4 regions of the Kluyvera sp. 1366 genome follow, and region 1 is predicted to be linked to each of the others. Evidence: riboswitches for the same ligand, from Rfam matches in the RefSeq annotation. Region 1 holds a riboswitch; each other region holds the start of a gene.

Region 1 (4,956 bases):
TTTCGCTTCAAGCGTGGCGATAATCGGTTTACCTTCAGCCGGCACCAGCGACAGTAACGACATTAAGCCGTAGTAAACGCCAGCTTGATCGTAACCAATGATATCGGTGCCGCGCGGTGTGATGCGCAGTTGATAAGCACCGGAAACCGCCTCTGCGCCGTGGAAATGATTGACGGCGATACGGGTATGAATGTCATAACCCGCTGACTGCGGTTTGAGCCCCATCAAATCGAAACGCTGTTTAACCGCATCGGCCTGGTTGTCCGCCAATACCTCAAGATGCAAGGCAACGCCACGGCTCAGATCGACATCCGCCGCATGAACTTTTACCGAACGCGGCGTTGGGGTGATTTGTCCGCGCAGCGCGCTGGCAGGCAGTTGCACCACATCGGCATTCTTTGTGAAACGACTTTGCGGCAGCATTAGCACGTTTTTATCGTCGGCAATGCGCTTCCATTGGCCGCCAAACGGCTTAACAAAGTCGCTGAGGTTTTCGGTATCGGTGCTGGTGATAATTTTTGGCGTGGCATTGGCGGCGGTGACATACCAGCGCGGCATCACGTCGGTGATAAACAGCTGCCAGTATTCATTGACGATAGGGATCTCAATCGACTCACCCGCCGCGATACCTTTGAATTTCTCCGTCGGTTCCAGACGGGTTAAATCGCCGACGATATGGGTCATTTTGAACTGATCGTTATCCACCCGCAGCGTTTCGTGCACGTTGCTCATGTAGATTGCCCAGTTTTTACTGGTGAGCGCCGGACCGTTGTTGGTCAGCGTGATGGTAGCGGTGTTGCAGGATGCCCAATCGGCACCGAGTTTCGCGCAGTTCACGCCGTGATCGGCCGCCTGGTTGTCAGTGACCTGATACTGCACGCCGAAATGACTGATTTGATCGACGACCTGCTGATTACTGCGCGGGGATGAACTGCAGGCGGCAAGGCTCATCACGCTCAGCGCCAGTAAACTGATTTTTAACTTTTTCATGTTGTTATCCTTCTCCACGGAGGTAAGTCTCTGGCTCCTGCCAGATCGGGGTCAAAACAGGGTGAATGGCGCGACGACCATAAATTTGATGTCTTTCTCGTCCTGGAAGATGTTGCCGTAGCCGCCGCTATAGCTGGGAAGATCGCTGTGATTGTCGTAGCGGGTGTAGTGCAGTTTGAATTGGGTGTCTTTGGCGCGGCCTTGCTGGATGGTGTAAACCAGGTCGAGGCTCCACGCTGATTCTTTCAGGCGCTGATTTTGGTCGTAGAGGGGATTGGTGGAAGGCTTCGCGTCCCAACCGTAGGCGTACGATGTACCGACTTGCCAGCCAGGTAATTGCCAGTGTCCCAGATCCACCATCACACCGGCGAAGAGCGCTTTCTCACCGTTGGCGTTCCAGTCTGAGCGAGAATCCCACCACACGTCCATGCGGCCATTCGAGCTGGCGTAAGACGGCGTCATACGTTGCAGGAAGAAGCCCTGATTACCCTCGGCTTTTACCCATGTGCCTTCGAGGCGGAAATCGAACGCGCCGAGCGTGTAGCCGAACGTCAGCGCCTGCAGCCACGCGAGGCCATCGTAAACATCGTTCACCTGGCCAACGCCGCTGTTGTCACGATCCTTCGCGCCATAAAATTGATAACTGGTGCGCAGCGGTGCATCGGCCAGCGGCAGCTGATAAGAGGCTTTGGCAAAATACTGATCCATGTAATTTGCCGCCTGGCCGTAGGCGCCTTCCAGCACCAGCGCGTTTTTAAAATCGTATTTGGCACCAAAGGATTGCAGCCACGGAATCTCCGTCACGCCATCGGCTTTACGGAAGTTGTACATGTCGCGATACCACGGCGCTTTGTATTCGTCAGTCCACATCCAGGAGACGGAAAGGGCGCCGGCGTCGCTAAAATCAAAGGTGGTGCCGGCCTCAACGCCGCGATAGGTGCCGGGCAGGAAGCTCCAGTGCGGTGCCAGCAGCGTCTGCCCGGTGGGCTGCAGATAGCCTGCGCGCAGCCAGTTATCCTGCCATTTTGCCTTGATGGCGGCTTTATAGAGACTTAAGCCGCTCTTATCTCCGCTCCAGTCCTCATCCCAGCGCGTACGGGCATTGCTGAAACCAATTTCATTCGGTGCCGCCGGGCCGCCGTTGCTTAACTCCAGCGCGCCAAACGCTGCCAGATCGAGGCCGATCACCTCACCGGCGTAACCGGATGAGAAGTCGAGATTGGCATTCGCAGAGGCGTGATGCAGATTGGCATCATACTGACCGTACGAGCCTTTTTGCGGATCCATCTCTTTGCGATCGCGCTGGCGTTGCCAGTAAAACAGATTGCCAGAGAGAGTGGCGTCTTCGACAAAACCCACGGCGTGGGCGGAGGGAACCGGCACAAAAGTGCCGGCAAACAGGGCAGAGACAATGGCCGCAGAGAGCGGCGCGCGTGGAATCCGACGCATAGCAAATCCTCCGTGATGCTTCCATGAATAATTAACAAATCCGTATTGTTTCGTCATGAAACAAGTTGCCGGCGATGCTATTTTTCGCGACGCGAATTATCAATGGAATTTATTACAAAGTATGACGCAGCACGCAAAAAAGCGTCGTTTTAAGGCGTTTTATCAATAAGTTACATGAATGTGTAATTTGTTGCTTTGTGAGCCAGATTCCAGGAAAGCGGCGTTTACTTGCTTTACCCCAACTTGTTCCCTATGCTCGCCAACGTAGTTTTGACTCGGGGTGCCCCTTTAATACAGGGCTGAGATACACCCGCCGACCTGATCTGGATAATGCCAGCGTAGGGAAGTCAGATGCCTGACCGCATTCGCCTTCTTGATCGCCGGTTGGGAGCCTTATGAAACAGCCTGACCTTCTTTCCCCCGCGCAACTCGCGCACTCTCTGCAATTGCTGCGTCAGCAAGCGCCGCTGGTGCACTGCATGACCAATGACGTGGTGCAAACCTTTACTGCCAACGTGCTGCTGGCACTGCAAGCTTCGCCCGCGATGGTGATCGATCCTGAAGAAGCGGCGCAGTTTGCCGGTTTTGCCGATGCGTTGTTGATAAACGTAGGTACGCTGACGCGCGACCGTCGTGATGCGATGTGGGCGGCGGTGCAAGCGGCGCAAACCGCAGGCACGCCGTGGACGCTGGATCCGGTGGCGGTCGGCGCACTAACGCTGCGCACCGCATTCTGTCAACAGTTACTGAGCCTGCAACCGGCGGCGATTCGCGGTAACGCTTCAGAAATTCTCGCCTTGGCGCAACAGGCTAGCGGCGGACGCGGTGTCGACAGTCTGCATCAGGCCGATGTCGCGTTAAGCGCTGCCCAGCAGCTGGCGCGCGATTACCACACCGTTGTGGCGGTGACCGGTGAAGTGGATTATGTCACTGACGGCGTGCAGACATTCGCCATCCCCGGCGGCAGCCCGCTGATGACGCGCGTGGTTGGCACCGGCTGCGCGTTGACGGCGGTGGTTGCCGCCTGCACCAGCTTGCCGGGCGATCGCCTGCAGCATGTCGCTGCGGCCTGCCGCGTGATGTCGCTGGCGGGTGAGCAGACAGCGCGCCAGGTCGCCGGGCCAGGCGGCTTTGCCGCTGCTTTCCTCGATACGCTGTGGACGCTGGAGGTCGAGGCATGAAACGCATCAATGCATTGACCATTGCTGGCACCGATCCGAGCGGCGGCGCAGGTATTCAGGCCGACCTCAAAGCTTTCTCCGCGCTGGGCGCGTATGGCACCAGCGTCATCACCGCGCTGGTGGCGCAGAACACCTGCGGCGTGCAGTCGGTGTATCGCATCGAACCTGATTTTGTTGGCGCACAGCTCGATTCGGTGCTGAATGATGTGCGCATTGATGCTGCGAAGATAGGCATGCTGTCCGAAACCGCTATTGTCGAGGTGGTCGCCGAGCGGCTGAAACGGGCCAGCCTGCCGTTTGTGGTGCTGGATACGGTGATGATTGCCAAAAGTGGCGATGCGCTGCTGTCGCCGGATGCGGTGGCGAGCGTGCGCGAATTGCTGCTGCCGCAGGTATCGCTGATCACACCAAACCTGCCGGAAGCCGCCGCGCTGCTGGGACGCGCGATGGCGCAGGATGAGAAAACCATGTTGCAGCAGGGCGATGCGCTGCTCGATCTTGGCTGCGAAGCGGTGCTGATGAAGGGCGGACACCTTAGCGATGCCGAAAGCCCGGACTGGCTGATTACCCGCGACGGACGTCAGCGCTTTACCGCGCCGCGCGTCAATACGCGCCACACGCACGGCACCGGATGCTCGCTTTCAGCCGCGCTGGCGGCGTTGCGTCCGCGCCATGATAGCTGGGCGGTAACGGTCGCTGAAGCCAAGGCGTGGCTGCAACAGGCGCTGCTGCATGCCGATTCGCTGGAGGTCGGCAAAGGCATTGGGCCGGTGCACCATTTCCATCAATGGTGGTAGGGCGTAACGCCAGATTGCCGCTTTTTCACTGCGCATCCGTCTGAAAAATGGAGTCAGCAATTTGCCAGCCTGGCGCTTTCCGGTCCAGGCTGTTGGGGGCGAATCGGCAACGGCCGGTTCCAATCCAGCCATTTATCAGGAGCGAACATGACGGACATCGTACAGTTATTGGGCAAAGAGGCGGATAGCCTTCTTCAACATCGCTGCATGACCATTCCAGCGGATAGCCTCTATTTACCCGGCGCGGATTACGTTGATCGCGTGATGATCGACAACAATCGTTCTCCTGCCGTACTGCGCAACATGCAAACGCTGTACAACACCGGACGTTTAGCCGGCACCGGCTATTTGTCGATTCTGCCGGTCGATCAGGGCGTTGAGCACTCGGCGGGCGCATCCTTTGCGGCCAATCCAGCTTATTTTGATCCAAAAAACATTGTTGAGCTGGCGATTGAAGCCGGCTGTAACTGCGTCGCCTCTACCTACGGCGTGCTGGCTTCGGTTTCTCGCCGCTACGCGCACCGCATTCCGTTTATGGT
Region 2 (4,956 bases), on a different contig from region 1:
GGGTGATGTGCAGCTAATGAGCGCCGGCAGCGGCGTCACGCACAGCGAGTTTAACCACTCGAAAACGGACAACGTGCACTTCCTGCAAATCTGGATTGTGCCTGGCGAGCGTAATTCGCCTCCCGGTTATCAGCAGATTTCAGTGGCGGAACGTGACAAACGCGGTCAGCTGCGCCTGATTATTTCGCCGGCAGGGGATAACGGTTCACTCAGCGTGCGTCAGGATATTCGCGTTTATGCCGGACTGTTCGACGGTGTCGAGCAGCAAACCTTCGCGTTGGATGCCGATCGTTACGCCTATATTCACGTGGCTCGCGGCAGCATCGAAGTGAACGGCGTGAAGTTCAAAGAGGGCGACGGTGCACGCGTTCGCAACGAAAGCGCGCTGCAGTTTGCTAACGGTGATGATGCGGAAGTGCTGGTGTTTGATTTGCGTCCGCTGGAAGTGAATCATCCACAGCGTTAATGACGAATAGCTGATACTTTATTCGTAAGACTATTTTACGAGATGATTAGCACTATTCTGAAAATGAGCCGTTGAAGGTCATCATAAATAAAAAGGGAGCGCCTGAAGAGGTGCTCCCTTTTTAATGCATCAATCAATCGACAAATTATGGATCGCTAACACCGCGCGTGCCGCTTCTTTGCCTTTCTTAATGAAATGCTCGGTATAGAAGTTTTCAATCACATCAACCGGCTGGAAATTATGTGGCGTCAATGAAACGGAGAACACCGGTACGTTGGTGGTCAGCTGCACATTCATCAAGCCATCAACCACCGCAGCGGCAACGAAATCATGGCGATAGATACCGCCGTCAACCACCAGCGCAGCGCAGACAATCGCATCGTATTTGCCGGTTTCGGCCAGACGCTTAGCCAGCAGCGGCATTTCAAATGCGCCAGGCACTTCCAGCACTTTTAATTCCGCTTCTACGGATTGATCGGCTAATTCTTTTTCAAAACCCACCAGGGCATTATGGACAATTTCTTTGTGCCAGCCGGCTTTAATAAATGCAATTTTAATATTGTTCATGGTTATTCCGACATCACCTGTAATCTGTTCTTGCGCATAAAATAATGTGTTTGTATACCATATGTTACGTTTGTGATCCACAAAGCCTAAGTAGCGATAAATGCCGTGATGCTAAATGCCACGTAAAGCATCCGGTTATTCCGCGCTTGACGGCGACCATCGCCTGCAATACAAATAGACGCGTCGGGGGAGTCTCGCCAAAGAGACTGAGAGGCTAATAGCGCACTGCGCGGTTTAGCGACCCTTTGAACCTGACCCAGTTGATACTGGCGTAGGAAGACTGACAGTCTTGTTTTTTGGGCTGTCTGGCGCTCAAACAATCTCGATGGACGCGCCATTTCCCTTCTCCTGTATCTGCGGGTCTCAGCTAACACTGAGAGGCCGATGTGAATTCCCCCTGTTTGAACATCCTGGAACCGGCGCTGTGAGCCGCTGGAGCGTGCTTGGCTGCGGCGTGGCGGGCCTATGCGTAGCCACTTTGCTGGCGGAACGCGGTGAAGACGTTGAGGTGATGGGCGATGACGCGCGCCGCCCGGCATCGTGGTTTGCTGGCGGCATGCTGGCGCCCTGGTGTGAAGCCGAAAGCGCGCCGCGCGATGTTATCACTGTTGGGCAACACGCCGCCGCGTGGTGGCAACAGCGCGTCAGCAGCGTCGAGCATCAGGGCACGTTGGTGGTTGCGCCGCCGCGCGATAGCCAGGAACTCAACCGTTTCGCCCGCATGACCGAGCAGCATCAATGGGTCGATCCCGCCAACATTGAACCGGCGCTGGAAGGGCGCTTTGCGCGCGGTCTGTTTTTCGCCGGGGAAGCGCATCTCGATCCGCGTCTGGCGTTGCAGGAGATGCGTGACGCGCTGATCGCCCGCGGCGTGTCATTCAGCAATCACGCGCCGAGCGGCCAAATTATCGATTGTCGCGGCATCCACGCCGCGCCGCAACTGCCGCGCCTGCGTGCGGTGCGCGGCGAGATGCTGATTTTGCACAGCGATGAAGTGCAGTTTTCCCGCCCGATTCGTCTGCTGCATCCGCGTTTTCCCTGCTATCTGGTGCCGCGTCGCGGCGGCCACTTTATGCTCGGCGCCACCATGATTGAGAGCGACGATGCCAGCGCCATCAGCGCGCGCGCCATGATGGAGTTACTCAGCGCCGCCTATGCCATCCATCCCGCCTTAGCCGAAGCGCGCGTGATTGAGAGCGGTAGCGGGCTGCGTCCGGCCTATCCGGCGAATCTGCCGGAAATCGACTATCACAATCACACCTTTTATCTCAACGGCATGTATCGCCACGGTTTTCTGCTGGCGCCAATGCTGGCAGAGCAGCTAATGCAACGCATTTCTGGGGAACTTAATAATGAATATTCAGCTTAACGGCCGCCTCATCAACACCCAGGCAACAAGCCTGAGCGAATTGCTGATCGAGCAGCAAATTGATGTGGCCTGCGTCGCCACCGCCTACAACGGTGCGTTTGTGCCAAAAAGTCAGTACGACACGCAGCGGCTGGATGAAGGTTGCCAGCTCGAAGTGCTGTCACCGATGCAGGGAGGTTAAGCGATGTTTTACGATTTTGAACCGCAATCACGCTTCCTGCTCGGCACCGCTGGCTATCCTTCGCCCGCTATTTTGCAGCAGGCGATTGCCGCCTCCGGTACCGACATCATCACCGTCAGTTTGCGTCGCGAAGGTGCGGCTGGCGCGGCATTCCGCGAACTGCTAACCGGCCTTAACATCCGCGTGTTACCGAATACCGCCGGTTGTCACACGGTAAAAGAGGCCGTCACCACCGCGCACATGGCGCGCGAACTGTTCAACACCGCGTGGATCAAACTGGAAGTGATTGGTCACGCCGACACGCTGCAACCCGATCCTTTCGCACTGGTGGAAGCCGCGCGCATCCTCAGCGCAGAGGGTTTTCAGGTATTTCCGTACACCACCGAAGATCTGATCGTCGGCGAAAAGCTGCTGGCAGCGGGTTGCGAACTGTTGATGCCGTGGGGCGCGCCGATTGGTTCCGGCCAGGGTTTGCGCAATATCGACGGCCTGCGCGCCATGCGCGCGTGGTTCAGCGACATCCCGCTGATCATTGATGCGGGCATTGGCGCGCCGTCGCAGGCGGCGCAGGCGATGGAGATGGGCTTCGATGGCATTTTGCTCAACACCGCCGTCGCCAAAGCCGGCGATCCAATCGGCATGGCCAACGCCTTCCGGCTGGCGATTGAAGCCGGACAAGCCGCGCGCGCTGCCGGACTGATGGAGAAGCGCGATATGGCAGCCGCGTCCACGCCGATCTTCGGCCTGGCAAATCTGAGTTAAGGACGGCAACTATGCAACGTTATCAACGCCAGATGATGCTGGCGGAAATCGGCGAAGCTGGGCAGCAAAAGTTACTTAACGCGCGTGTGCTGGTGGCGGGCGCGGGCGGATTAGGCGCCACGCTCCTGCCGCAGCTGGTGGGCGCGGGGGTCGGCTATATTCGGCTGTATGACGACGATCTGGTGGCGCTGCATAACCTGCATCGGCAAACGCTGTTTACGCAGCAGGATATCGACCAGCCCAAAGTGCTGCGCGCGCAGCACGCGTTGCAGCAGCGCAATCCGCAGGTGCAGATCGAGGCGCTGCAACAGTCGCTGAGCGCCAGCAATCTGCAGCAGGCGCTGGCGGGATGCGATCTGGTGATCGACGCCGCCGATAATTTTGCCGTCACCTACCAACTTTCCGATGCTTGCATGCAGGCAGGCATGCCGCTGATCAGCGCCTCGGTGCTGGGGCGACAAGGTTACGTCGGCGGATTCTGTGGCGGCGCGCCGAGCTATCGCGCGTTGTTCCCGCGCTTGCCGTCATCGGCCGCGAACTGCAACACCGCAGGCGTGATGGGCCCGGCGGTGGCAACGCTAGGCGCGATGCAGGCGCAGATGGCGCTCAGCGTGCTGCTGCAGTTGTCGCCATCGCCGCTCGGTTGTCTGGTGAACTGCGATTTTGTGAACTGGCACTTCCGCCAGTTCCGCTTTGATGATGCTGAAGAGCCGGGACATGCGGTGCCGTTTATCGATCCGCAGCAGTTGGCCGCTGATGACTGCATTGTCGAACTGCGCAGCTGTGAAGAAGCGCCGGTTAGCGTGGCGGATGGCGTTGAGCGCATCTTGCCGCAGGCGATCGCCGCGTGGCAGCCGCCCGCCCAGCAGCGCATCGTGCTGGTGTGCGCCAGCGGCATCCGCGCCGCGCAGGCCGCTAACGCGCTGGCGCAGCGCGGATTTCATCAGCTGGCGATTCTGGCGGCCAATCGCCCATGAATCAGGACATTCTGTTCAACGATGTGAGCTTTAGCTGGGGCGATAAACCGCTGTGTCAGCGGCTGAATCTGCACCTGCGCGGTGGCAAAACCACGGTAATGCTGGGACGCAGCGGCATCGGCAAAAGTACGCTGCTGCGGTTGGTGGCCGGTTTACTCCAACCGCAGCAGGGCGCGGTGCGGGGCTTGAGCGGCAACGTGGCGTGGATGGGCCAGCAGGATCTGCTGTATCCGTGGCTGACGGTGCTCGACAACGTGATGCTGTCGGCGCGGCTCAGCGGCGACAAGCCGGATCGCCCGCGTGCGCTGGCGCTACTCGAGCAGGTAAAACTCAGCGACGTGGCGCATGCACCCCCGCATCAACTCTCCGGCGGCATGCGGCAACGCGTGGCGCTGGCACGCACGCTTTATGCGCAGCGCGACGTGGTGCTGATGGATGAACCCTTCGCCACGCTGGATGTGATGACCAAACTCAGTTTGCAAACGCTGACCGCCGGATTACTGCGGGGCAAAACTGTGCTGCTGGTGACGCACGATCCGCTTGAAGCGTGCCGCATGGCCGATGACATTCTGCTGCTGCAAGGCCAGCCGCTGGCTATCGAAAGCTGGCCGGTTCCCGGCGGTGACGCGCCGCG
Region 3 (4,956 bases), on a different contig from region 1:
CTGGTTGCTGTGGCGCTGGTCGCGCAGCGGTAAAACGGTGGATTGGGCGACTAAGTATCTGCCTGCATCGCGTCTGCGCTGGCTGGCACCGCTGATGGCGGCGATTGGCCTGGGCGCGTTTATCGCAATCCAGTTCCATCCGATGATGCCAATCTTCCGCCACCTGCTGTGGAAAGTTTTCTTCGCTTAACGCGCTGTCACGCCAAGGATGGCGGCCGCGGCACTTTCACCGCGCACCAAACTCTCTGTACTGCCATCCCAATAGATGCGCCCGTCGACAATCACCAAACTGCGCGGCGCAATCTGCTGAGCATCTTCCAGGCTGTGCGACACCATCAACAAGGTGATGTTGCGGTTTTCGCATACCGAACGTACCAGCTGCAGCATCTCGTTGCGCAGCGCCGGATCCAGCGCTGAGAAGGGTTCATCCAGCAGCAAAATCGGTTGATTGCGCAGCAGGCAGCGCGCCAATGCCACGCGCTGACGCTGTCCACCGGAAAGCTGACCAGGCAAACGCGTGAGCATCGCCTGCAAGCCGGTTTGCTCGGCGATATCCACCACTTGCTGCTGCTGTTCGCGCGTCAATTTCAGGCCCGGATGTAAGCCCAACGCCATGTTTTGCTGCACCGTGAGATGCGGAAACAGATTGTTCTCCTGGAACAGCATAGAAACCGGGCGCGCCGACGGCACGCTGTGGGTATGATCTACGCCGTTCATCACCAGCGCGCCTTGATTGATCGGCAAAAAGCCGCCAATCAGACTCAGTAAAGTACTTTTCCCCGCGCCGCTCGGACCGAGGATCGCCAGACGTTCACCCGCCTGCGCCGCAAAACTGAAGCGCATCGGCAGATGCTGATAAAGGTAAGTAAGGTTATTCAGTGTCAGCATGGCGACCCGGTAATTTTTCCATCAGAGTAAAAAGTAGTAAGCAGAGCAGCAGCAGCAGGAGTGCGGTGACGGCACCGTCCGCACCGCGATAGGCGCCAATCTGTTGGAACAGATAGAAGGGCAGCGTGCGGAAATCGGCGCTGCCAAACAGCGCGACCACGCCGAAATCGCCAATCGACAGCACGCAGGCAAACGCCAGCGCCTGAGCAATCGGGCGTTTCAGCGCGCGCAGCTCAATCAGCCGCAAGCGGTTGAAACCGGAGATGCCGAGTGAAGCGCAGAGCTGGCTGTAACGGGCGCTGATATCGCGCATCGGATTCTCCAGCACTTTCATCGCATAAGGAATGGCGATCAGGGCGTTAGTAAAGATCACCAAACCATCGGCGCGCTGCGGCAACCCCACGGTGGCGTTGAACAGCAGAAAGAAACCGCTCGCCAGTACAATGCCCGGCATCGCCAGAATCAGCATGCCGCTCATCTCCATCGCCTGCGCGGCGACTCTGTTCTGGCGCTGCCGCAGTTCGCGGCTGCTCCACAGCAGCATCATGGTCAGCACCACGCAGAGCACGCCGGCGCCCACGGCAATACGCAGCGAGGTAAAGGTGGCTTGCCACAGCGCCGCTTGTTGCAGCGCACCGGCAACGCCGCCGCGCAAACCATCGACGATTACTGCCGCCAGCGGCGGTAACAGCAGCAGCAGCGCCAGGCCAATCAGCAACGTATCGCTGATGCGCGCCTGCCATGAATCCTGCGGATCGCGCCAGCCGCGAATGCTCTGGCTGCCGGTGGGAATGGCTTTGCTAAAGCGCTGGCTCAGCATTACCAGCAGCAAACAGCAAGCGAGCTGTAACAGCGCCAGCAGCGCCGCGCGGCCCGGATCGTAATCGAAATTTAGCGCCTGATAGATCGCCAGTTCCAGCGTGGTCGCTTGTGGTCCGCCGCCCAGCGCCAGCACCGTGGCGAAGCTGGCGAAACAGAGCATAAAGATCAGCGCCGCCGTCGGCAGAATCTGACGGCGCAGCCACGGCCACTCCAGCAGGCGAAACAGATTCCAGCCGCGCAGGCCAAGCTGGGCGGCGACTTGCCGCTGCTCGCCGGGAATGCTCTCCAATGCCTGTAACAGCAGGCGCGTCGCCAGCGGCAGGTTAAAGAAGACGTGCGCCAGCAGAATGCCCTGCAGGCCATACGGCGAAAAGTGGTAGTCAAAGCCGATGGTCGCGCACAGTTGTGCCAGCCAGCCGCTGCGACCGTACACGCTGAGCAAGCCAAACACCGCCACCAGCACCGGCAGCACCAGCGTCATGGCGCACAGACGTAGCAACAGATTGCGTCCCGGAAAACGGCGGCGGTAGAGCGCGCGCGCCAGCAGGATCGCGGGCAACACCGACAGCAGCGCCGACAGCAGCGCCTGCTCAAACGAGAACAGCAGCACATGATGCAAATAGCTGTCGTCGAGTAGCGCGCGCCAGTCGGTGGCCGGAGCGACCACCACCAATGCACCAAACGCCAGCAGCGCCACCGCGCACAGCAACAGCGCGATGGCGCTACCGGGAATCAACCAGCCGGGCATTAACGGCTAACGGCGCGTTGCCATGCGCTGATCCACGCGGCGCGATGGTCGGCGACTTCGGCTGACGTGAATTGCAACGCCTTCGCGGGCACCTGCAGCGCTTGATAACCGGCTGGCAGATCGCTTTTGATCACCGGATACATCCAGTTGCCGGTGGGAATGGTCTGCTGGAAGGCCGGAGAAACCATAAACTGCATGAACTGCTGCGCCAGCTTGGGCTGTTTACTGCTGGCGAGCTGCGCGGCGACTTCCACCTGTAAATAGTGGCCTTCACTGAATTCGGCTGCGGCGTAGTTCTCTTTCTTCTCTTCGATAATGTGATAAGCCGGAGACGTGGTGTAGCTCAACACCAGATCGCCTTCGCCTTTCAGGAACAGGCCGTAAGCTTCGCTCCAGCCTTTAGTGACGGTAACGGTTTTTTGCGCCAGCTTCTGCCACGCATCAGCTGCGTTATCGCCATACACTTTTTGCATCCACAGCAGCAGGCCAAGACCCGGCGTGCTGGTACGCGGATCTTCATAAATCACGCGCCATTTTTCCGGGCTTTCGACCAGCTCTTTCAGGCTTTTCGGCGGGTTCTTCAGTTTGTTTTTATCGTAGACGAAAGCGAAGTAGCCATAATCGAACGGGATAAAGGTTTGATTGTTCCAGCCATCCGGCAGTTTTAGGCTGCGGGTATCGACGCTGCTGTTGGCAAACAAGCCGGTTTTCTCCGCTGCCTGCACCAGATTGTTATCCAGCCCCAGCACTACATCGGCTTTGCTGTTTTTGCCTTCCATGCGCACGCGATTGAGCAGCGATACACCATCTTCCAGCGCCACATACTTCAATTCGCAGTCGCACTGCGCTTCAAAGGCTTTTTTTACCGCCGGACCGGGGCCCCAATCGGCAGAGAACGAATCGTAGGTGTAGACGGTCAGAACCGGTTTAGCAGCGAAAGCCGGAGCCGTAACCAGCAGCAACATAGGCAGAACTTTGTTTAACACTTTGCGCTCCTTGAGGAGAAGAGATGTTGAGTCGCAAAGGATCTGAGGCGTGAGGCATCTCAAATCCCTACGCCGGTATTAGCCGGATCAGGTTCGACGGGTTTCTCTCAGCCCTGATATCAAGGCACCCCGTTGAGAACGGCTCATTCTAGACATTTATATGACAGCGCGAAAGGATCACAGCTCCGGTGGTGCAAACCAGGCTGATTTGAAGTCAAACCAGCCGAGCGTATTCAGCCGCACGCCGCGCATACTGCGTTGCCCTTCCAGTAGCAGCCAGTGATGGAACAGCGGATGCAGATAGTCGCGGTCGATCAGCTGTTTGCTCCATTCCGCCAGCGGTAACGCTTTCTGCCGCCAGCGCGCGGCATCGGCTTGCCAGTCAATCGGGATGCAGTGATGCATCAACGGCAACTCGAATAGTTGCGCGAACAGCGCGTACTCCAGCGGCAGGGTAAAGTTGACGCTGCCAAGCCAGATATCACTTTCACCTTCGCCCTCGAACCACGCTTCGTAGCTCACGACACGAGTAATTAGCTCAACACCTTGCTGCGCCAGCAGCGGTCGCAGCGCGTTAGCAATACCTTCATGCTCAACGTGATGGCTGTACCAGCTCAGCGTCAGCTGAGTTAAGCCTGCCGGTTTATCGGCGGAGGTGAGATCGCGGCGATGGTGCCAGCGCGGCAGCAAGCCATAAGCCGGGAACCAGTAACGCTGATAGCCGACGCCAGCATGATTCAGTAAGGCGATGGGATTAAACAGATAGCTTACCCAGCGGCGGAAATGCGCATCGCGACCCAACTCGGAGCGCTGATCGTACAGCAGGAAGTAGCAGCCTTCTTCCAGACGACTCTCTTCCGATTTTTCATCGGCGGTTTCGCCCTGCAACTTGACTCCGGCATACACCAGCTCGTCGCTGATCTCCGGCAGCACCCAAATCGACACATCGTCAATCAGCGCGCGATAGCCAAAGTAATCATCAAAGGCGGCGATCTTCAGCTGCGTTTGCTGATTGCGCACCACGCTGTACGGACCGGTGCCAAGCGGCTGGCGGGCAAACTGGCGTAACGTGGGCCATTCGCGCGGCAGGATCATCGCGCTGACGCTGGCCAGCAGCCACGGCAACCAATCGTCCGGCTGGCTCAGATGGATATCCAGCGTCCAGGGCGCGGGCGAATCCAGTTTACTGATGTGAGAAAACAGCGGCTGGCTGCGCACGCGCTCCAGCGAAGCAATCACATCCGCCATTTCCAGTTCACGGCCATGATGAAAACGAATCGCCGGGCGCAGGAAGAAACGCCACTGCAGCGGCGAGGTTTGCTGCCAGTGATGGGCGATATCGGGTTCGATTTCCCCCTTTTCCTCATTTATGCGCATCAGGCCGTTGAAAATTTGTCGTGCCAGATGGGTTTCCGAGCGGCGCAGCGGCGAACCGGGCAGCAAATTGGGCAGCGGGCGATAATAGAGCACGCGCAGGATATGTTTGCCCTGGCGGAAGCTGCGGCCTAAATG
Region 4 (4,956 bases), on a different contig from region 1:
TCCATTTTCCACCAGTGACAGTAACTGCTGCGTTGCTGCGCGCCAGTCGGCGGCCTGGGTAATCGCGCTCACCACCGCAATGCTGCCCACGCCGGTAGCCAGCACTTCCGGCACGCGCGCCAGTGAAATACCGCCAATCGCCACGGTTGGCACATTGTGCAAACGCGCCAGGTGGCGTTTCAATTCCACCACGCCTTGCGGCGCAGAAGGCATGTCTTTGGTTTGCGTAGGATAGATGTGGCCAAGCGCAATGTAAGAAGGGCGCAGCGCCAGAGCCCGATCTAACTCGGCATCGTCATGCGTCGATAAACCCAGGCGCAATCCCGCCTCGCGAATGGCCGCCAGATCGGCTACATCGAGATCTTCCTGGCCGAGGTGCACGCCATAAGCGTGATATTTAATGGCTAAGCGCCAGTAATCATTGATAAACAGGCGAGCGCGATACTGTTTGCCGAGTGCAATCGCCTCGCGCACCGCATCTTCCACCTCGTAATCTTCACAATCTTTGATGCGCAGCTGTATGGTGCGCACACCGGCTTCCAGCAAGCGCGCGATCCATTCCACGCTATCAACAACCGGATACAGCCCCAGCTTTGAGGCTGTGGCAGGAAAGGCGTCGGTCATACATTTTCCTCTTTAAGGGTATCGGCAGCGTGATAGATCTCGCCGCCACGATTGCGGAAGGCGTTCGACATTTGCGCCATACCCATCTCAATCGGCTGGGCTTCAGCCTGTTGGCGGGCGGCAAACTCACGCACTTCCTGGGTAATTTTCATCGAGCAGAATTTCGGGCCGCACATCGAGCAGAAGTGCGCTAATTTTCCTGATTCCTGCGGCAGGGTTTCATCGTGATAGGCGCGTGCGGTGTGCGGATCGAGCGCCAGATTGAACTGATCTTCCCAGCGGAATTCAAAACGCGCTTTCGACATCGCATTGTCACGGATCTGCGCACCGGGATGACCTTTTGCCAGATCCGCCGCGTGCGCAGCGATCTTGTAGGTGATCAGCCCTTGCTTCACATCCTCTTTGTTCGGCAAACCGAGGTGCTCTTTCGGCGTCACGTAACACAGCATGGCGCAGCCGAACCAGCCAATCATGGCCGCGCCGATGCCGGAAGTGAAATGGTCATAGCCGGGCGCGATATCGGTGGTGAGCGGGCCAAGCGTGTAAAACGGGGCTTCGTGACAATGCTCAAGCTGTTCGGTCATATTGCGTCGAATCATCTGCATGGGCACATGGCCCGGACCTTCAATCATCACCTGCACATCGTATTCCCAGGCGATTTTGGTCAGTTCGCCCAGCGTATGCAGTTCGGCAAATTGCGCCTCATCGTTGGCATCCTGAATCGAGCCGGGACGCAGGCCGTCGCCCAGTGACAGCGCCACATCGTAGGCGGCACAAATTTCACAAATCTCGCGGAAGTGCAGATAGAGGAAATTTTCGGTGTGATGCGACAGGCACCATTTCGCCATAATCGAGCCACCGCGCGACACAATGCCGGTCAGGCGTTTGGCCGTCATCGGCACATAGCGCAGCAGCACGCCAGCGTGAATAGTGAAGTAGTCAACGCCTTGTTCCGCCTGCTCCAGCAGCGTGTCGCGGAAAATCTCCCAGTTGAGATCTTCTGCAATGCCGTTCACTTTCTCCAGCGCCTGATAAATCGGCACCGTACCAATCGGCACCGGACTATTGCGCAAAATCCACTCACGCGTTTCATGGATATAGCGGCCGGTTGAGAGATCCATCACAGTGTCTGCGCCCCAGCGCGTTGACCACACCAGCTTCTCCACTTCCTCTTCAATAGATGAGCTCACCGCAGAGTTGCCAATGTTGGCATTCACTTTCACCAGGAAGTTGCGGCCGATAATCATCGGTTCGGATTCGGGATGGTTGATGTTCGAAGGGATGATGGCGCGGCCGCTGGCGACTTCCTGACGGACAAATTCCGCGGTGATATTTTCTGGCAGATTGGCACCAAAGCTGTGACCCGGATGCTGCTGTAACAGCACTTCACCGCGAATACGCTCGCGGCCCATGTTTTCACGCAGCGCGATAAACTCCATCTCCGGCGTGATGATGCCCTGACGCGCATAGTGCAGCTGGGTAACCCGGCGACCCGCTTTGGCACGGCGCGGTTGCGGCAGCTGCTCAAAACGCAGATGGTCCAGGCCTTCATCCGCCAGACGCTGCTGCGTGTAACGGGAACTCAGCTGGTGGATGGTTTCGCTGTCGTCACGTTCTTCGATCCAATTGGCACGCAGCCTGTCGAGTCCCTGATGCACATTAATGGTGGCTTGAGGATCGCCATAAGCCCCGGCGGTGTCGTAAACCGGCACCGCTTCATTTGGCTCATAGTGCGGATTCTCTTTGCTGCCGCCTATGTGCGTTGGACTGAGCTGTATCTCACGCATCGGCACGCGAATATCCGCGCGGCTGCCGGTGATCCAGATACGTTTGGAGTTGGGGAAAGCGGTTCCCTGCAGGGAATCGATAAATTCTTGCGCCTGAGCGCGTTGTTCACGACGAGAAGTTTTAGCAGACATAGCAAGTTTCCGGTAACGGTTGGAAGTTGCTTGTCCAGAGTTCGGAAGGAGTAACAGGTACGGTGCCGGGCGCCAGCATGCACCGTGCTGATAATGTCTACTCTTGTTCCCTTCGCAGGTACTAACCTGATCAGGTTCCGCGGATCCCGAATTAACGGTCTCAGCCCTAGAGGGCACTCCGACAAGTTGGTGTTTTGTGGTTTAAGCTACTTTGCTTGCCATTTTGCACCTGGGCAGTGCTCGTGACCGTCACGTACTACGTGTACGCTCCGGTCCCTGCGCGCTGTCCGAGTGCAAACTGGCTGCGCACGCTACGCTTAAACCGCAAAATTTGCCTTTTGATTGTCGTTAAAGAAGACAATAAAAAAGCCCATTTAGCATAAGAGGGCTTTTCTTGAATAACAAGTTTTTTACATCTTCGGGGTTCTAAGCCGGGCGGGCAATGGCGCTGTCGTTGGCAACCGGCGGAAGCGCCAGCTGGTTGTCCCAGGCGAGTTGCACCAGCTTATCTTCCAGCGTGAAGCGCGATTCCAGCACCTCGCCGACTTCGGAGAGCGCGGTTTGAAAATCCACGCAATTATCATCGTTAATCGCTTGCTGCAGATGGCTATCGTAGAGCTGCATGATGCGATCGGTATTCGCCTCCAGTGCCGGATAAATCTGCGCAGCGACGAATAAGGGGCTATCACCCTGCATCTCACTAATGATGTGTTCATACACGCTGAAATGGCCGGTGGAAAGGTAATCCACCAGGTTGTGACAAAATGCGTCCAGCGCCTGTTCATCCAGCGTGGATAACGCATCTTTTTGTGGCTTCATGCCAATAAGCTCGTAGTAAGTGACGAGCAGCTGTCGACGGGCGCGCAGCCATGAATCAACCAATTCATTTCCGCCGCCTACACGCTCTGTCAGGTTATCTAACTGGTTAAGCATATGGGGCTCCAGGTAGGTTATAGTTGTTTATTACACACTTAATATTAGGATTTCAGCGTGCGATTTGACGCTAAGGACAACGATTAAGATGCAACGTGAGATCTCAAGCTTAGACGCTGGATGGTGGGTTGTCAGCCATGAGCAAAAACTTTGGTTGCCGCAGGGCGAATTGCCGCATGGCTTAGCCAGCGATTTTGGCCTCAGCGGCAGCAACGCGATTTTGATCGGCGAGTGGCAGGGCGAGAATGTCTGGCTGGTACGTGAATCGCGTCCGGACAGCATGGGCTCCGTGCGCCAACTGATTGATGAGGATGTCGGCCTGTTCCAAATCGCCGGACGTGGCGTGCAGCTGGCGGAGTTTTACCGCTCGCATCGCTGGTGCGGCTATTGCGGCCATGAGATGCACATCAGCAAACGCGAATTTGCCTGCTTGTGCAATCACTGCCGCGAGCGTTATTACCCGCAAATTGCGCCGTGCATCATCGTGGCTATCCGCCGTGGCGATGAGATCCTGCTCGCCAATCATGCGCGTCATCGTAACAATATCTACACCGTGCTGGCGGGCTTTGTCGAAGTGGGCGAAACCTTAGAACAAGCGGTGGCGCGGGAAGTGATGGAGGAGAGCAACGTGCGGGTGAAAAACGTGCGTTACGTTACCTCGCAGCCGTGGCCGTTCCCGCACTCTCTGATGATGGCGTATATGGCGGAATATGACGGCGGCGATCTGCAACACGACGGCAAAGAGCTGCTGGATGCCGGCTGGTATCGCTACGACGATCTGCCGCTGTTGCCGCCGCCCGGCACGGTGGCGCGTCGCCTGATTGAAGATACCGTTGCCCTGTGCCGCGCCAGCGCGGCGTGAAAATGCTACACTGCTGGCCTTAGCATGAGAGAGCCCATTATGAGTGAACTGAAGAACGATCGTTATCTGCGCGCCCTGTTACGTCAGCCGGTAGATGTCACACCGGTATGGATGATGCGACAAGCCGGGCGTTATTTGCCGGAGTACAAAGCCACGCGCGCTGAAGCCGGTGATTTTATGTCGCTGTGTAAGAATGCTGAGCTGGCGTGTGAAGTCACGCTGCAACCGCTGCGTCGCTATGCGCTGGATGCGGCAATTCTCTTCAGCGATATCCTCACCATTCCGGATGCGATGGGACTTGGGCTCTACTTTGAGACCGGCGAAGGCCCGCGTTTCTCCAATCCGATCACCTGCCGTGCGGATGTCGACAATCTGCCAGTGCCGGATCCAGAGCAAGAGCTCGGTTATGTGATGAACGCGGTGCGTACCATTCGTCACAACCTGAAAGGCGAAGTGCCGCTGATCGGTTTCTCCGGCAGCCCATGGACGCTGGCAACCTACATGGTTGAAGGCGGCAGCAGCAAAGCGTTCACCAAAATTAAAAAGATGATGTACGCCGAGCCGCAAACCCTGCACAAGCTGCTGGATAAGCTGGCAGATAGCGTGATTCTTTATCTC

Evidence for each region. A riboswitch is a leader RNA that binds a small molecule or an ion and turns the genes downstream of it on or off. The one in region 1 is predicted to bind thiamine pyrophosphate.
Region 2: it holds a riboswitch for thiamine pyrophosphate, as region 1 does, so the genes downstream of both, ACVLVH_RS00800 (FAD-dependent oxidoreductase) here and thiM (hydroxyethylthiazole kinase) in region 1, are expected to answer to the same signal.
Region 3: it holds a riboswitch for thiamine pyrophosphate, as region 1 does, so the genes downstream of both, thiB (thiamine ABC transporter substrate binding subunit) here and thiM (hydroxyethylthiazole kinase) in region 1, are expected to answer to the same signal.
Region 4: it holds a riboswitch for thiamine pyrophosphate, as region 1 does, so the genes downstream of both, thiC (phosphomethylpyrimidine synthase ThiC) here and thiM (hydroxyethylthiazole kinase) in region 1, are expected to answer to the same signal.

What each region holds. Positions count from the first base shown of each region.
Region 1 is NZ_JBTRDW010000003.1:92,494-97,449, reverse strand. Features, by position in the region: gene ACVLVH_RS07265 (beta-N-acetylhexosaminidase) at 1-990, opposite strand, end outside; gene chiP (chitoporin ChiP) at 1,042-2,439, opposite strand; TPP riboswitch at 2,706-2,801, shown strand; gene thiM (hydroxyethylthiazole kinase) at 2,835-3,620, shown strand; gene thiD (bifunctional hydroxymethylpyrimidine kinase/phosphomethylpyrimidine kinase) at 3,617-4,417, shown strand; gene fbaB (class I fructose-bisphosphate aldolase) at 4,565-4,956, shown strand, end outside.
Region 2 is NZ_JBTRDW010000001.1:168,625-173,580, forward strand. Features, by position in the region: gene ACVLVH_RS00790 (pirin family protein) at 1-466, shown strand, start outside; gene ACVLVH_RS00795 (6,7-dimethyl-8-ribityllumazine synthase) at 596-1,033, opposite strand; TPP riboswitch at 1,209-1,328, shown strand; gene ACVLVH_RS00800 (FAD-dependent oxidoreductase) at 1,458-2,402, shown strand; gene thiS (sulfur carrier protein ThiS) at 2,386-2,583, shown strand; gene ACVLVH_RS00810 (thiazole synthase) at 2,587-3,345, shown strand; gene ACVLVH_RS00815 (HesA/MoeB/ThiF family protein) at 3,357-4,322, shown strand; gene ACVLVH_RS00820 (ABC transporter ATP-binding protein) at 4,319-4,956, shown strand, end outside.
Region 3 is NZ_JBTRDW010000005.1:139,771-144,726, reverse strand. Features, by position in the region: gene ACVLVH_RS12515 (DedA family protein) at 1-190, shown strand, start outside; gene thiQ (thiamine ABC transporter ATP-binding protein ThiQ) at 187-888, opposite strand; gene thiP (thiamine/thiamine pyrophosphate ABC transporter permease ThiP) at 872-2,458, opposite strand; gene thiB (thiamine ABC transporter substrate binding subunit) at 2,458-3,444, opposite strand; TPP riboswitch at 3,491-3,586, opposite strand; gene sgrR (HTH-type transcriptional regulator SgrR) at 3,622-4,956, opposite strand, start outside.
Region 4 is NZ_JBTRDW010000017.1:20,541-25,496, forward strand. Features, by position in the region: gene thiE (thiamine phosphate synthase) at 1-624, opposite strand, end outside; gene thiC (phosphomethylpyrimidine synthase ThiC) at 621-2,543, opposite strand; TPP riboswitch at 2,634-2,734, opposite strand; gene rsd (sigma D regulator) at 2,970-3,476, opposite strand; gene nudC (NAD(+) diphosphatase) at 3,565-4,338, shown strand; gene hemE (uroporphyrinogen decarboxylase) at 4,378-4,956, shown strand, end outside.